One region of the Methylophaga marina genome, then DNA from elsewhere that is predicted to be linked to it. Evidence: riboswitches for the same ligand, from Rfam matches in the RefSeq annotation. Region 1 holds a riboswitch; each other region holds the start of a gene.

Region 1 (5,488 bases):
TATCTATGTCACTTTCCGAGTACCTTCGTGAAGAAGCGCACATATTACCGGACAAGATTCAAATTGATGACTTTATGAATGATGTGGACAGGTTAACTGCGGATATCGATCGACTTGAAGCACGAATAAACAGGTTGGAAACAGAGTATTGACATTGTCCCTTGACCGCAGTCATAACCATGTAAGGAGCCATTAATGAAGGCTAATCAGTTATCCAGGCTGATTCAAATTAATCACGTCCTGGCAAAACATCGCCTGGACGAAGTGATCAAAGCAATCCATTTATTGCGTCCGCTTCGGTATTTCAGTTTTTTATCGCCACACCGCTGGCGCAATAAACAATCGACACTGCCTCGAGGCGAAAGATTAAGACTGGCATTACAGGACTTAGGACCTATCTTTGTAAAGTTTGGACAGGTGTTATCAACGCGTCGCGATCTCTTGCCGCCTGACATAGCCAATTCATTAGCTAAACTTCAAGACCAAGTAGCACCTTTTCCCGCTGAGCAAGCAAAACAACTGATTGATAAAGCCTATGAAGCAGAATCCATTGAGACATTGTTTGCTCATATTGAACCAGAACCATTAGCTTCTGCCTCCATTGCACAAGTACACGCAGCTACATTAAAAAGTGGTGAGCAAGTCGTTATAAAACTGGTTCGTCCTGGCATAGAGCCCATTATCAAGCGTGATATTGCTTTGTTGTATACCTTGGCATCTTTTGCTGAACGATACTGGTCTGAGGGAAAACGATTACGGCCCAGAGAGATCGTAGCTGAGCTTGAGAAGAACCTTTTTGATGAACTCGATATGTTGCGCGAGGCCTCTTCAGCCTCTCAACTGCAACGCAATTTTGAAGGCACCACCTTACTATATGTCCCCAAGATATACTGGAAGCTGACCAAGCCTAATATCCTGGTTCAAGAACGTATTTATGGCACGCCTATTAGCGATACTGAAGGTTTAATCGCGAAAGGTGTGGATATGGCAAAACTGGCAGAAATGGGGGTCGAAATCTTTTTCACCCAAGTATTCAAGCATAGTTTTTTCCATGCGGACATGCATCCCGGTAATATCATGGTGGATAGTCATGATCCGGCAAATCCACGTTATGTTGCTGTTGATTTTGGCATCATGGGGACATTATCTCCAGATGATCAGCGTTATTTAGCTGAAAATTTCCTTGCCTTTTTTAATCATGACTATCGCCGGGTTGCCGAGTTACATGTGCAATCAGGCTGGGTGCCGGCTGAGACTCGACTTGATGAGTTTGAAGCAGCCATAAGAAGTGTTTGTGAACCCATATTCGCTCGTCCTTTAAAAGAAATTTCTTTCGGACAACTGCTGCTGAGACTTTTCCAAACAGCGCGTCGTTTTAATATGGAAGTGCAACCACAGTTGGTGCTGCTACAAAAAACCTTACTGAATATTGAAGGCTTGGGCCGTGACCTCTATCCCGATCTGGATCTATGGAAAACAGCCAAACCCATTTTAGAATCATGGATGAAGGAAAAAATGGGCTGGCAAGCAGCGTTAAGAACGCTAAAGCAAGAAGCTCCTCATTGGGCTGAAACCTTACCCGAGATGCCGCGTCTATTATATGACCTGACTAAGAGAGCCCAAGATGGTCAGCTGAACGTTAATTTAGCATCACATGATATTCAACAGCTGCGTAAAGAAATCAAAAAAGCCAGTTATCGTAGTGCTGCTGCTACCTCTGGCGCTGCATTTTTGGTAGGCGCTGCCGTTATCACCGGTCTCGATGGTTACTCGACAACTATGTTTGCAGGGTTACCAGTACTGAGCTGGGTATTTGGGCTATGGGGGCTCGGTCTTATTTATTTTAGTATTTCAAACAAAAGTTAATTGTTATGTTTAAGTGGATTGGCCTTATTCTAGGCTTTATATTACTCAGTACGATGAGTGTAGGATTACTCATTTTAGGAATTTTTGGCGCACTGATTGGCTTACTGTTTGGTGGTTTTGCTGACCGTATACGAGCGTATGGTCTGGGCGGTGCTAATCCATTTACAAGTCAAACCCGTCAAACAGTTTTTCTTGAAACTGTGTTTGTTTTGATGGGGAAACTAGCGAAGGCAGATGGTCGAATCAGCCAGATTGAAATCGATCACGTGGAAGCCTTTATCAAAAAAATGGGGATGTCGGGTGAGCATCGACAAGAAGCCATCCGCCAATTTAAGCGAGGCGCAGAACCCGACTTTGATATTACAGACACAATGAATCATTTCAAACAACATTGTGGTAATACGTTTAATTTAAAACAAGTCTTACTGGTTTACCTGATAGTCATGGCCTTAGCTGATGGTAAGCTTGATCCACAAGAAAAAGATATTCTGGAACAAGTCTCTGCTCAGCTAGGATATAACCGGGCCGAGTTTAACCGTATTCTGGATATGGTGATGAGCCAGGCAAGTTTCGCAAGAGGTCATCAGCAGCAATACTCTTCCGGTCCGCAGCGCTCTTATTCTGATGAATTGGCCGATGCTTATAAAGCGCTTGGGGTGACTGAAAAGAGTTCTAATCAAGAAATTAAACGTGCTTATCGAAAACTGATGAGCCAATATCATCCGGATAAACTCATGGGACAAGGCGTTCCAGAAGATATGATTGCCGTTGCGACAGAGCAAGCGAAAGAAATTCAGTTAGCATACGATTTAATAAAAAAACATCGAGAACAAAGTTAACAATTTCGTTTTATTTATTATTATCTGTTTGGTACTATTTTTTCTGGAAACACTTTAACCAAAGCCAAACTCGGTGTGAACCAAGGACGGAAAGTTACAGACCTTATGATACTAAGGTGGCTGTACTGCAATAATATCTAAGGAAAGAACACATGAAAAAAATAGTTTTTATCGCACTGGCTTTATTTACTGGTTTAACTAACGCTGCTATAGCTGCAACAAGCTTATCAACTAATGGTTCATGGCAAACAGCTAATGGCGACCTAAGTTCATTGCTCGGCCAGTCTGCACCAGCTACATGGTCTTACGATACAGACCTAGCATCAGCGACCCTCTACTCATCATATACTCTTCCAAGCACAGGCACAGTGAGTACATACGTATCATCAAATTACGTTCTCTCAGGTACAGCTGCCCCCACTTTGTTTGATGGCAGCCAGTTTGCTCTCAGTATATTAGATAATACTATTGCAAACCTTGATGCATTCAATACAGATATCGTTACATCAATGGTGAATAAAGGTCTCAATCCCGATATCACAGGTGATGCGATTCTATTTACAACTAGCACTCTTTTTCCGGTGTCTGAATTCACAGAAAGTTTTTCTCTGTCTGGCCTGATGATGTTTGATAAAGACTTTTTCACTGGCCCTATATCAACATTACCTTCTGCTGATATTCTGCTTGATAATGCATTATTCATTTATGCATCACTTTCACATGAAATTAACTTTGAAGAAACTGGCTTTGCTAGTTATATCCAAACGCCATCAGCAGTGCCTGTACCTGCTGCCTTATGGATGTTTGCTCCAGCGTTGTTAGGTTTTCTTGGTTTGCGTCGCAAGGTGAATACTCAGGCTTAAAAAATTTAAGCACATAAAAGAAAAAAGCCGTAGTGATAAATCTTTACGGCTTTTTTGCTTAACACCCTTAATATTTGAGCTTTTTTATATCAAAACAGCCCGACTATTGAGCCATTATCATCAATATCAATACGTTCAGCAGCTGGGTGCTTAGGTAATCCAGGCATAGTCATCACATCCCCACAAAGTACAACCAGAAAACCAGCACCGTTTGACAGACGAACATCACGAATTGTCAGCGTATGATTCTCAGCCGTGCCACGTAAGCTCGGGTCACCGCTAAAAGAATACGGTGTTTTTGCCATACAAACTGGAATATCCCCGTGCTGCTCGTTCAACATAGCGATCTTATCCATCACTTTTTTATCAGCAACGACTTCACCACTGCCATATAGACGTTTAGCAACCTGATTGATTTTGTCCCATAGCGGTAAACTATCAGGATATAACAGACGACAAGGCTCAGCAGGGCTATCCAGTATTTCGACAACACGTTCCGCCAGTGTTTCTGCACCGGCCCCACCTTGTGCCCAATGACGAGCAAGAATGGCTTCAGCCCCCATTTCTTTTACAGCCGTTGTAATTAGTTCTATTTCTGCATCGCTATCATTAACAAAGTGATTGATGGCAACAACACAGCGTAGACCAAACTCATTTTGTAAGTTGCTTAAATGCCGTTTTAAATTAGCCAGTCCCACCTGTAACGCATCCAGGTTTTCTTCGCCAAGCTCTTTCAGTTCCAGACCACCGTGATATTTCAAGGCTTTTACTGTGGCGACAACAACAGCCATATCTGGCTTAATCCCAGCTTTGCGACACTTAATATCAATAAATTTCTCAGCACCTAAATCCGCTCCAAAGCCCGCCTCAGTGACCACATAATCACTCAGCTTAAGTGCCATTTTGGTTGAGATAACCGAATTACAGCCATGCGCTATGTTCGCAAATGGACCACCATGAACAAAGGCTGGATTATTTTCTAAGGTCTGCACAAGATTGGGTTTTATCGCTTCTTTTAATAATGCAGCCATAGCGCCGTGGGCCATGATTTCTCGAGCATATCTTGGTGTCCCATCAACGGAATAGCCGATCAGGATATCTCCCAAGCGTTGCTTCAGCTCAGGTAAAGAATTAGCTAGGCAAAAGATAGCCATAACTTCTGAAGCAACAACGATATCAAAACGCTCTTCACGCAAATAACCATTGGCAGAACCGCCCATACCCACCACGATATCCCGCAATGCACGGTCATTCATATCCATGACTCGCTGCCAAACAATACGTCTGGCATCCAACTGTAAGGCATTTCCATGATGGATATGATTATCAATCATCGCTGATAATAAATTGTGGGCTGAAGCTATTGCATGCAGATCGCCCGTGAAGTGAAGATTGATATCCTCCATGGGTACTACCTGAGCATAACCACCACCGGCAGCCCCGCCTTTCAAACCAAAGCATGGCCCCATAGAAGGTTCGCGTACACAGACAATGGATTTCTTACCAATTCGGTTTAGCGCATCACTCAGGCCGATCGTGGTTGTCGTTTTTCCCTCACCAGCAGGAGTCGGGCTAATAGCAGTTACTAGGATTAACTTACCATCGGGCCGGTTTGCCAACTCATCCATGACATCTAATGATACTTTCGCTTTGAAATGTCCGTATGGGTCAATATGTTGAGAGGCAAGACCCAGCTTTTTCTCGGCGAGCTGGATGACTTCCTGCATGGCAGCCTGTTGGGCAATTTCAATATCAGACATGGTTTTCCTGAACGGCATTAAATTTAAGCCACATTATACGTGAGTTAACGACGAATCCCGAATAGCCCATTACTCCCCCATCGCGGCATCAAGTCATGCTCTATCTTGGCTTGGTCAAGTATTCTCGCGACAACAAAATCGACCACTTCAGCTAAGGATG
Region 2 (5,488 bases), 1.1 Mb from region 1:
TGACAAGCAACTCTCTGAAGAATACAGCCCGTATAGTTTTCTTGATCAAATATACAGCTACCTTCAGTCACATATAGACGAACCGCTTAATTTGGATAAAGTGTCATTTTCATTTGGCCTCAGCCCGGCCTCCATGAAACGAAAGCTCAAAAAGCATCAAACCAGCTTTCAACAACAATTAGATTTGGTCAGAAAACATACCGCTATTTATTTGTATGAGGTTAAACAGATGAATAGCCAGGAAATAGCCGAGTACCTCTGTTTTAATGACATGAATAATTTTCGACGAGCCTTTAAGCGTTGGACTGGAAGCTCGCCTTATCATTTATTTGCACAATAATTTGAAGTAGCTAACACATTTTGTTTTATTACTTAATTACTTAAGCCTTCCTTAATCTCGTTCAGCAAAAATTCAGTATCCAGGGTCTATAACTGAACTGTAGCTAATCATTAGCTCAGTCAATTTAAGGAGTCATCCTATGAACAGATTAAATACCTTTCTCTCTATTAGTGCGTTGAGTATCGCCAGCTCTGCTTCTGTCGCCGTTGCCGATAGCAAAAACGTTGATCCCAAAAATATAAATAAAATTGAAACCAGTCTGGTTGAAAGTCACAAGCTCTCTTCGAATGAAGCAAGCAACAAAGCGCATCAGGAAATAATAAAAAAATAAAATGCTAATGATCCTTCAAGCTGTTACCGATTTTACTCCTCCTCGGTAACAGCTTTTTTTGCCTGTTATCTGAGCGTCATGTTGATTTTATCAGTGCAATAAATACGTTTATGCGTAGCCAATAGCTGGTGTTTCTCGCTATCCTATGACGTCAATCTTTATATCACCCTCTGATTATCTGATATTAAAAAGTGGAGCAGTCAATGCAAACCGGTAGTTCAATTTACCTAGACTATCAGGCAACAACGCCGATAGAGCCTCGCGTTGTTAGCGCAATGGCACCCTATAACCATGAGATTTTTGCTAATCCACATTCCACTGCCCATGTTCTAGGTCAGCAGTCAGCGGCAGCGGTTGAGGCCGCACGCAGTACAATTGAAAACTGTATTAATGCCTCTTCTGAAGAAGTGATTTTTACTTCGGGTGCGACAGAGTCAAATAATCAGGCGATTGCCAGTGTGTTATTTGGCAATACAACAGATCGCCGTGACATCCTTATCAGTGAAATCGAACATAAATGTATTAAAAATGCCGCCTATTTTTATGCCGCAAAACTAGGTTACAAAGTCAAAGAAATTCCAGTCGATAGCACGGGGCTGATTGATGTAGACGCTTATCAATCATTATTGTCTGATCAGACATTGTTGGTCTGCATTATGGCGGTCAATAATGAAATTGGCACCATTCAGGATGTGAAAACTTTTGCTGAAATGGCACACGCGGCAGGCGCTCTGTTTCATTGTGATGCGGCTCAAGCACCGGAAGCGATGGATATTGACGTGAAAGACTGGAATGTCGATATGCTGAGTTTGTCTGCCCATAAAGTCTATGGTCCCAAAGGCATCGGTGCGCTTTATATTAAAAATGATCTTCAAGCCGAGTTACCGCCTTTCATTCAGGGAGGAGGGCAGCAGTTTGGAATGCGTTCAGGCACCTTGGCCACCCCACTGTGTGTTGGTTTTGCTGAAGCGATGCGTATCACCAAACAAGAAGCAAAAACTCACCGTGAACAATTAACGCATTTGAAACGTTTGTTTCTACAACAACTGGAAGCGACACATATTCCATTTAAATTGAATGGCACACAAACTCAGTGTCACCCTGGCAATATTAATGTGCAATTCATTGGTTGCGATGCGAATAAGCTATTAGAAAAACTCCAACCCAATGTCTGTGCCTCTACTGGATCAGCATGTAATAGTGAAATGGTCTTGCTTTCGCATGTATTAAAAGCGATTGGGCTGACAGATGAAGAAGCAGGATCATCTTTACGCATCAGTTTGGGACGCTTCTCAGATGAAGCACAAATTAAACACGCTGTAGCTGAGATAAAACTAGCGATAGAAAAATAATATTGATTTGTTTGGATGTAATAACCATTTCTTAACTTGGGTCGGCGTAGTCTAAAAATCCCAACAAACAAAAGAGGGATTTATGATGAAAACATTATCAACAACACTTTTCACAGCCTTAGCTGCGATGGCCATTAGCTCAGCTACATTTGCTGAACCAGTATCAACTGACGATATGGCTAAACACGATAAAAAAGGATATTTCGCTCATATCGACACCAATGGTGATGGTGTAATTACAAAAGAGGAAGCGACCGCAGCGGCATTAAAACGTTTTGAAAAATTGGATGCCAATGGTGATGGTCAAGTGACCAAAGAAGAAGCCAAAGCCGCCCATAAAAAACATAAGGGCGATAAAGGCCCATCCTGCAAAGACAAGAAAGAAAGTTAATTTCTTTTATCACACCATATTTAGAAGGGAGTCAGTGACTCCCTTTTTTATTGCTTATTTTATTTTTCTCACAAAATCATACTTTTGGCTGATAGTCGCTATACCCCCTTTCATTATGATCGACGTGTTATTTAATCGGCCAAACTTGGTGTGAATCAGGGACGGAAAGCCACAGGCCTTGTTGTTTAACAAGGTGGCTGGGTTGCACAAACGCAAGGAATCCGAGTGATGATAAATAAACAACGACAGTTTCTGTCGCTCTCAACTACGTTGCTGTGCAGCTCATTTTTACTGACACCGTCAGTTGTGCATGCTGTCACAGGACTCCACGGTACAAACACATCTCCCATCACCGTTAGCGATGGTTATATCGGCTTAGATGGATATAAAAACGCGAGTAAAATAACTATTACAGCAGGTGGCAATCTATCTAAATCGGGTGGTGGTAATAGTTTTGTCAATATGACTTCTGGCACTGTAATTAATAATGGCTTAATCGATAACCGGGGTTGGATAACCAATGAGCACTTAATCGAGAATAATGCCACCTTTGATAGTTATAGAGGCAATATTTGGAATAAAGCGGCTATCCAAAATGGCAGTAACTCCGTCTTTAAGTCTCATTACCTTGAGAATTTTAGTGGCGGTTATATCTCTACCAATGGTAGATGGGAAATGACCGGTGAGCATCGTAACGGTGGCAATATATTCATTGACCAAGATGGGGTGGTAACAAACAACGGTACATCGCTGCCTACGATAAAAAATTACGGAAAGATTACAAACGCCGGTCTATACGAAAATACGGGATTGTTTTTTAATAACAGATATGGCGAAGTTGAAAACAGAGCCTCAGGCATATTTCAGAATAATAGATTTCTTCATAATAGAATCGGTTCATCTTTTAAAAATGAAGGTGTTTTTCAAAATGACTCTAGCGTAGAAAATGAGGGTATATTCCTTAACACAGGTCAACTAAACAATACCACCAGTCATTCATTCACCACATTTTATAAATTCACGAATACAGGTTTGATTACAAATGATAGCAATTTCGTAAATAGAGCTGGCTATACTTACCTTGGTAACGAGTATAAAAAGGGAAAGCTAGAGAATACTGGCACAATAAACAACAATGCCACGATGTCCAATGAGAAGGATGCCACGTTCAATAACAACGGTGTAGTCAACAATAATAGTGGTGCTCAATTTACCAACGCTTCTGCCTTCAATAATCAAGCAAATGGTATCGTAAATAATCACGCAACTTTCAACAATCAGCAAACTGGCAGATTCGACAACGCTAATATGGCCAGTTTTGTTAATCATACAACAGCAAGTTTGAATAACAACGGCATACTCAGCAATCAGGCCGGTGGCACCTTAACCAATCACGGCATTATCAGAAATAACGAAACCGGCACACTCAACAATGCGGGTAGCTTGATTAACTCAGATAGTGGTCAATTTGCTAATGCTGGCACTTTAAATAACAACGAAAACGGGCAATTCCTCAACAGCGGTGTGTTTGCCAATGGCGGTGTGCTGAACAATAAGGGCACATTTACCTCCACTTTATATTCCACAATGGCAAATTATGGCGATATCAATAATCACGGCCAATTTATTGATCAGGGTAAATTTGTTAATAGCGCCACAGTAAATAATTACAGCCAGTTTTTGATTGATGACTATGCAGAGGTTGCTAACGTTAATACCCTCATCAATAAATCTGATGGCACCCTTAACCTGAAGGGTAAATTGCTGAATCAGAAATATTCACCCTCGAACATCACTAATGAAGGTGAGTTTAATATGAGCTATTACAGTCAGCTTGATAATGAAACCTTACTCACCAACAGTGATTCGGGCTCTTTAACGAACGATGGCACGCTGAATAACTCAGGTACCTTAGCGAATAATGGCGCCTTGATTAATAACCGACAAATAAATAATACGGCTGTATTTTCAACCAGTGGCCAGTTAACTAACTATAATTACATCAGTAATACCGGTTCGGCTGAGATGACACTGTCCAGTAGTGGCACGATGACAAACCGGGGAATGCTGTCAAATGACGCTCGGCTGATAAATTATGGTGTTATCAATAATGCGGTTAACGGCACAATCAATAACACGGAAGAGTTTTTTAACAATGGCACCTTGAATAGTGAAGGGGCAATTAACTCTGTCGGCCTTCAAAATACGGGGACTATTGCCAATTCCGGCACGCTGACAAGTTATTGGCTGCTGGATAATGAAAACACCATTACCAATACTGGCGTGATAAATAATACTGACACCAGTACCTTCAATAACTTCGCTACCGTGACAAACCTGGCTGGAGGCAATATTGTCAATACTGGCGTGTTTGTAAATAGCGGCACCTTTGAGAATGCTGGCACACTGACTAATGCCTCTGTCTTAAAAAATAAAGTCGGTGCAACGCTCAATAATACCGGCGTGCTCAATAATAACGATGAGTTCAACGTTGAGGGGGTACTGAGCAATAGCGGTCAGCTGACTAACTCAGCCTCAGGTGATCTCAATGTGGCTTCATCCGGCCAAATCAATAATAGCGGTCGATTCATTAGCGATAATAGACTCACCAATGCAGGTCGCATAACGAATAACACGGGTGCGCTTTTTAATAATACCGGGGAGTTTTATAACAACAACACATTTGCTAATGCCGGTGAGTTCAATACTCTGGCCATGGAGAATAACGGTGTCATCACTAACACCGGTGAGTTTAATAATCACTGGCTTTTGTATAATAAAAATAGCGTCTCCAATGAAGGAAAACTGACCAATGCCTCCACTGGTTCGCTATCGAATACCTCAAAGATAAGCAATAAAAGTAGCGGTAACTTCACTAACTTTGGTGAGATCAACAACCAAGCAACGATTGAGAATGCAGGTGTCTTATCCAATCAAGGGACATTAAAAAATAACGGCATTATCACCAACTCTGGTCAATTTATTACGACAGATGGCCACATTGTGTCTGGCAGTGGTGAGTTTATTCAAACGGCTGGCAGCACAACAGTAAATGGCAGCATGACCCAAAAGAG
Region 3 (5,488 bases), 1.3 Mb from region 1:
ATTGATGCTGCCAAGCTAAGTTCAAACTGGCTGTTTCATTATCCGTGAGGTTAGATGACGAACCAAGAATTGAGTTACTGTTGCTTGAGTCATCAGATTGTTTACGCGTTTGATAAGATAAACTCGTGCTTATAGTGTCCAGCTCCGTCAGCCTGTAACTAAATGATGGTGAGATACTCTTTGTAATCGTTGTAGAAATATTACTAAAGTCCGCCGTATCCTCTTCAGCAATATCCCGTGACTCACGTTCAGCATAGTCTAATTTCAGTCCGTAAGTACTTCGCTCGGTGGCATAAGTCGTATTAAAACTCGCAAATGGGTTTTCTTTATCAAGTTCTTTTAAGTCTTGATATCGACTAATTCTATACCCGAGACGTATTTCAGATGTCGAGTTCTCTAATGAGCGAGTTAGTGAAAGGGTTGGATCAATGTTCAAGCTAAAGTCATCTAACTCATCTTCCCGAAGTAATTCATTATCATCGTATTTAAATTTAGGGTCTGCCTGAGCATTAAATACCCATTCAGCTGCCGACGCATTGTTGCTTAGTAACATAGGCAACAGTAGCGGAATATATTTTATCATTGACACGCTTCTCAGCTATTATTCTGCTTAAGGTACGATGATGACGTCACCGCTTTCTAGTGTGATATTGGTATTCAGAGCTTTACCTTTTTTTATTTCAGCAAATTTAACCGGTAAGACTTGTTGAGTTGTGCCGGCTCTTCGTAGCACGATAATATTGTTCTCTTCCGCGTATGGCGATAACCCACCGGCTAAACTTAAAGCTTGCATAGCATCCAGAGGTTGATTCATTACAAACGAACCTGGATTTAGGACTTTGCCTAGAATGTGTACCCTATTACCTTCAACGCTAGTAACAGAGACTGTGACAACAGGATCAGCTAAGTATTCACTGAGTTTTTTGGTTAATTCTTCTTCGACGTCAGCTACTGTTTTATCTTTAGCAACAATTTCACCGGCTAGTGGGAAAGTAATAATACCGTCTGGCAGCACGACGGCTTGTTTTTGTAACGCTTCCTCATTCCATACTGAAATATCTAGAATATCGCCCGAATTTAATAGATAACGCTGGTCTGCAAAGACGCTTGAGGAAAATAGGGAAGTGAGAATCAAAAAGAAGAAAATGAAGCGTTTTGACATGAGGGAAAATCCTTATCTATAAATGACATTCAAATTTGATATTAACACTCTATTTTTCAAAAAAAAGGGAGCTTTTGCTCCCTTTCAATTTGTCACAGTAACTTACTGTTAATATAAATCTTAATTCTTATGCAGCAACTGCTGATTTTCTTCTAAGCCCTAAGAAACCTAGTAAAGCTGGGGCAAACAAGAATAATGCTGCTGGTACTGGTACTGCAGATACTGATACTTTGTATTCTAGCTTACTACCGCTGGCATCGAATATATCGAGGGCATACACTTTGCCTTGTTCTAAGAAAGCTATGAAGCTAGTGTTACCAATGATATCTATCGTTGTGTAAGCTCCACCAAATAGACCAAAACCCAAGGTAGCAGATTCCAGATTGGCTTGAGGCTCAAATGACCATTCAATTTTGACAGGTGTATTAGCATCGACTGATTTTATATTGTATTGTGAGTACCATCTATCTTTACCAACTCCACCAAGCTCCTTAACTTCTCCCGAACCTGATACTGTTGAACCAGATGCAGTATCAACAACTTGCGTAGCTAAAAAAGAATCCTCTGTAGACAAATTCAACGTTGCGGCATTGACGCCGACAGAGAATGTAAAAGCAAAAATAAATAGCATCACTTTTTTCATTATATTTTTCCTTATGTATAAGCAAAAATTAGCAATGCAACCCAGCCATCTCCTGCATTGAAGACCTGTGGCTTTCCGCCCTCACCTCACGATGAGTTTGGCTTATTAATTATCACGTCAATCGTATGATAATCGCTTATCTGACTTTTTCTAGTTGATTAAATAATACGAAACTTTTTCAATTGAAGTCTATTGTACCTTAGTACAACTTTATATGTCAGAAGCAAAAACCAATTACCCCATTAATACAAAAAAGGGAGCATAAGCTCCCTTTTTTATTAAAACTGTTATTTCTATGCTGCAACAGCAGTTTTTCTACGCATACCTAAAAAGCCTAATAAAGCTGGGGCAAATAGGAATAATGCTGCTGGCACAGGCACTGCAGAAACACCAAATGACATATTACCGGTAGTAGGCAACACATCAAAAGATACAGTATAAATACCTGATACAAGATTCAAGATTGTTGTAAAATCAGGGGCTATAGCAAAGATCTCAGAACCAATTGTCAATGTTCCTGAGGTAAATTTTGACGTTGGAGAGAAATCAAAATCAATCGCTGCTGGACCATCGCCAATCACTTCAAGTGAAAATGTAGTAGTAGTGTCACCAAATGAAGCACTTACAGCACTTGTACCGTTATCAAAGATAGTAGCACTATCTGTTGTTGATAAATTATATGTGGCAGCGTTAGCAGCAACAGAGAACATTAGAGCTACTACAAATAGCATCGCTTTTTTCATAAATAAATTTCCTTACACATAAATTGAAAAAACAAGCAATGCAGCCCAGCCATCTTTGCTTTAAAGATCTGTGGCTTTCCGACCCCGCCTCACGACGAGTTTGGCTTTAATCAATTATTAAATTACTAATTTAATAATTACCTATCTGACTTTTTCAGATGATTTCATATTACGAGTAAGGTTTGGTTGCTGTCTATTGTACCTTGGTACAATGTGCCTAATTAGTTTTAATTTTCAAGATTATAGGATATTAAAATTAGCATTATGCCAATAAAAAAGGGAGCCTATGCTCCCTTTTTTATTTTTGTGTAGCTCTTACTTACGCTGCAACAGCATTTTTTCTACGCATACCTAAGAAACCTAATAAGGCAGGGGCAAACAAGAATAATGCAGCTGGAACAGGTACAGCTGAAACACCAAATGACATGTTTCCTAATGCAGGAGTAATATCAAATGTGACACTGTAGATACCAGCAGCTAGGTTCAGAATTGTTGTAAAATCTGGAGTCACTGCAAACACTTCCGTGCCAATTGTTAAAGTCCCTGCAGAAAACTTGCTAGCAGGCGAGAAATCAAAATCGATTGCTGCTGGACCATCACCAATCACTTCCAATGAGAAAGTGGTATTAGTATCACCAAATGCAGCACTAACAGCGCTCGTACCACTATCGAAAATAGTAGCACTGTCTGAAGTTGTTAAGTTGAATGTCGCCGCGTTGGCAGCAACAGAGAACATCATAGCTACGACAAATAGCATCGCTTTTTTCATAATAAACTTCCTTATGCATAAGTTGAAAAAACAAGCAATGCAACCCAGCCATCTTTAAAAGTTTTAAAGATCTGTGGCTTTCCGACCCCGCCTCACAGCGAGTTTGGCTTTAATTACACAACATCTAACCCGCTGACGTTGTGTAAGATCATATGATTATGATCTTGCTACAAAGCCATCACCGTTGATGTCTATTGTTCTGATTGCTATTGAAAATAATGACGATAACGAGTGTTATCTAACATCAATGATTGATGCTTCTATTTCAATAGAGTTATATAATACCGTGTCTCACGGCAGGCAACAAGTTTATTTTCCTAAGTAAAACTACTGATACGCAATATGGAATTCAATAGGCGTTTTTACCCACAAACCCTTTGAATATCGTCAAGAAAATAATCTCAATATCTAATAACAATGACCAGTTCTGGATATATTTTAAATCGTAATGCACACGACCCTGCATTTTGTCCAAGGTATCAGTTTCCCCCTAAAGCCATTTATCTGGGCTAAGCCCGTAATACCTGGTTTGACTTTATGTCTCAACATATACCCTTGAATCTGAGCGCGGTATTGTTCGTTATGTGCTACAGCATGAGGCCGTGGGCCTACAATCGACATGCTCCCGCCTAATGAATTAAAGAATTGTGGCAACTCATCCAATGATGTTCTTCTCAAAAAACCGCCAAATGGCGTGATACGGCTATCATTCTTTTGTGCCTGTGTGACGGTATCTCCATCTTCTGTTACGGTCATCGTACGGAATTTCCATACCTTAATTTTTTCACCGTCCATGCCGTAGCGAGTTTGCTTGAAAAACACAGGCCCTTTCGATGTCAATTTAACCCCTGCGGCAATCACCATCATAGGAATAGCAATCATCATCAGGATAAGGCTGCTTAGGATAATATCTTCCAGCCGTTTAAGGATACTGTCGATACCAGCAAAAGGGGTTTCATAGACTGAAATAGCGGTGATTCCCTGGTAATCGACCCATCGGGAATTAAGCAAGTTAAATGTGAATAAGTCAGGAACAAGATACACAGAAGCCGTACTATCGGCTAATAGCTCAGTAATATGTCTGATTCTATGCTCAGCAGACATAGCCAAGGTGATGTAAACAGTATCAACCTTCCCTGCCTTACAATCTTCAATGAGTTGATTGAAATCACCTACTTTCTTATTTGTGACGACCAGATTAGGTTCTGTTTCTACCCGTTTTTGTGAACGATCATCATAGTATCCAACCAGTCTGAACCCAGACCAATCCATTTCGTTGAATGCACGTTCCAAACGCTTACCTAACGTTGTCTCACCGACAATGGCTACATTTCTGGTATTAACACCACGAGCTCGAAGTATGGCCAATGACGTTCTTACAATGGCATGCCAGGAAATTAACTCTATTGGTGTCAGTAAAAACCATAAGAAAACAAAACTATCGAGGTAGGTACCAGAATGAATAAAGAAAATATCAATCATGACCAGAATGAAAACGCTGGTAAACCATGAAAACATGACGGCAGAGACTTCTTCCCTTAACGCCGTACCCCGCCACGAGCGGTAGGCATCCTGTGACTCAGCAAAGAAATTAAACAATACAATTGCGAACAAAAGACTCCAGATATAAAGTACATCCCAGGTCGCATGGAAAATATCGAATAAAGCTAAAAACGTTAGCAGGATAATACCGCTATCAATCAGTCTTGATATGGCATTAATTTTTGCGTCGTATTGTCTGATCCTGCCCTGAGCCATCTGTGCTAATTTATCCTATCGTTTTTTAGTCTTTTGATTATAAGTATAAATGACTTTGTATTAGTTGATATTGCTACTGTAATAGTCCTCAACAGTAGAAATTAGTCTTGCAAGCTCTGCTTCTTGTAATAAGTTTATGCCTGCTGCTGCTTTTCTGCCGCCGCCTGTGTCGAACTGACCTGCAATAAAGTCTGCTCCTTCTTGACGTATTTTAGGAGCTCTAATACTAACGACATAAGCCCCTGAATCAGGTATTTCAGTAAGAATTAAATGTGCTCGAGAAGGAAACTGGTTACTCAAGTAGTTGCTGAAGGTGCCACTAATACGTCTCGCCCATTTATCATCAGGTAAGGTAATAACCCCTACCATATCACTCTCATAACTTAGTTTTTGCTGTTTAGCTTGAGACAAAT

The links. A riboswitch is a leader RNA that binds a small molecule or an ion and turns the genes downstream of it on or off. The one in region 1 is predicted to bind cyclic di-GMP.
Region 2: it holds a riboswitch for cyclic di-GMP, as region 1 does, so the genes downstream of both, QUE24_RS15175 (beta strand repeat-containing protein) here and QUE24_RS05255 (hypothetical protein) in region 1, are expected to answer to the same signal.
Region 3: it holds a riboswitch for cyclic di-GMP, as region 1 does, so the genes downstream of both, QUE24_RS11710 (hypothetical protein) here and QUE24_RS05255 (hypothetical protein) in region 1, are expected to answer to the same signal.

What each region holds. Positions count from the first base shown of each region.
Region 1 covers NZ_AP027741.1:1,013,428-1,018,915, forward strand. The annotation lists gene QUE24_RS05240 (ubiquinone biosynthesis accessory factor UbiJ) at 1-152, shown strand, start outside; gene ubiB (ubiquinone biosynthesis regulatory protein kinase UbiB) at 196-1,866, shown strand; gene djlA (co-chaperone DjlA) at 1,872-2,705, shown strand; cyclic di-GMP riboswitch class I at 2,759-2,838, shown strand; gene QUE24_RS05255 (hypothetical protein) at 2,858-3,568, shown strand; gene QUE24_RS05260 (formate--tetrahydrofolate ligase) at 3,658-5,328, opposite strand; gene QUE24_RS05265 (UbiX family flavin prenyltransferase) at 5,373-5,488, opposite strand, start outside.
Region 2 covers NZ_AP027741.1:2,992,981-2,998,468, reverse strand. The annotation lists gene QUE24_RS15195 (AraC family transcriptional regulator) at 1-340, shown strand, start outside; gene QUE24_RS15190 (hypothetical protein) at 480-671, shown strand; gene QUE24_RS15185 (cysteine desulfurase family protein) at 875-2,023, shown strand; gene QUE24_RS15180 (EF-hand domain-containing protein) at 2,106-2,414, shown strand; cyclic di-GMP riboswitch class I at 2,543-2,624, shown strand; gene QUE24_RS15175 (beta strand repeat-containing protein) at 2,643-5,488, shown strand, end outside.
Region 3 covers NZ_AP027741.1:2,276,283-2,281,770, reverse strand. The annotation lists gene QUE24_RS11730 (porin family protein) at 1-583, opposite strand, end outside; gene QUE24_RS11725 (polysaccharide biosynthesis/export family protein) at 611-1,162, opposite strand; gene QUE24_RS11720 (hypothetical protein) at 1,290-1,805, opposite strand; cyclic di-GMP riboswitch class I at 1,838-1,917, opposite strand; gene QUE24_RS11715 (hypothetical protein) at 2,099-2,548, opposite strand; cyclic di-GMP riboswitch class I at 2,585-2,663, opposite strand; gene QUE24_RS11710 (hypothetical protein) at 2,868-3,317, opposite strand; cyclic di-GMP riboswitch class I at 3,353-3,435, opposite strand; gene QUE24_RS11705 (sugar transferase) at 3,667-3,783, opposite strand; gene QUE24_RS11700 (undecaprenyl-phosphate glucose phosphotransferase) at 3,756-5,075, opposite strand; gene QUE24_RS11695 (DHH family phosphoesterase) at 5,136-5,488, opposite strand, start outside.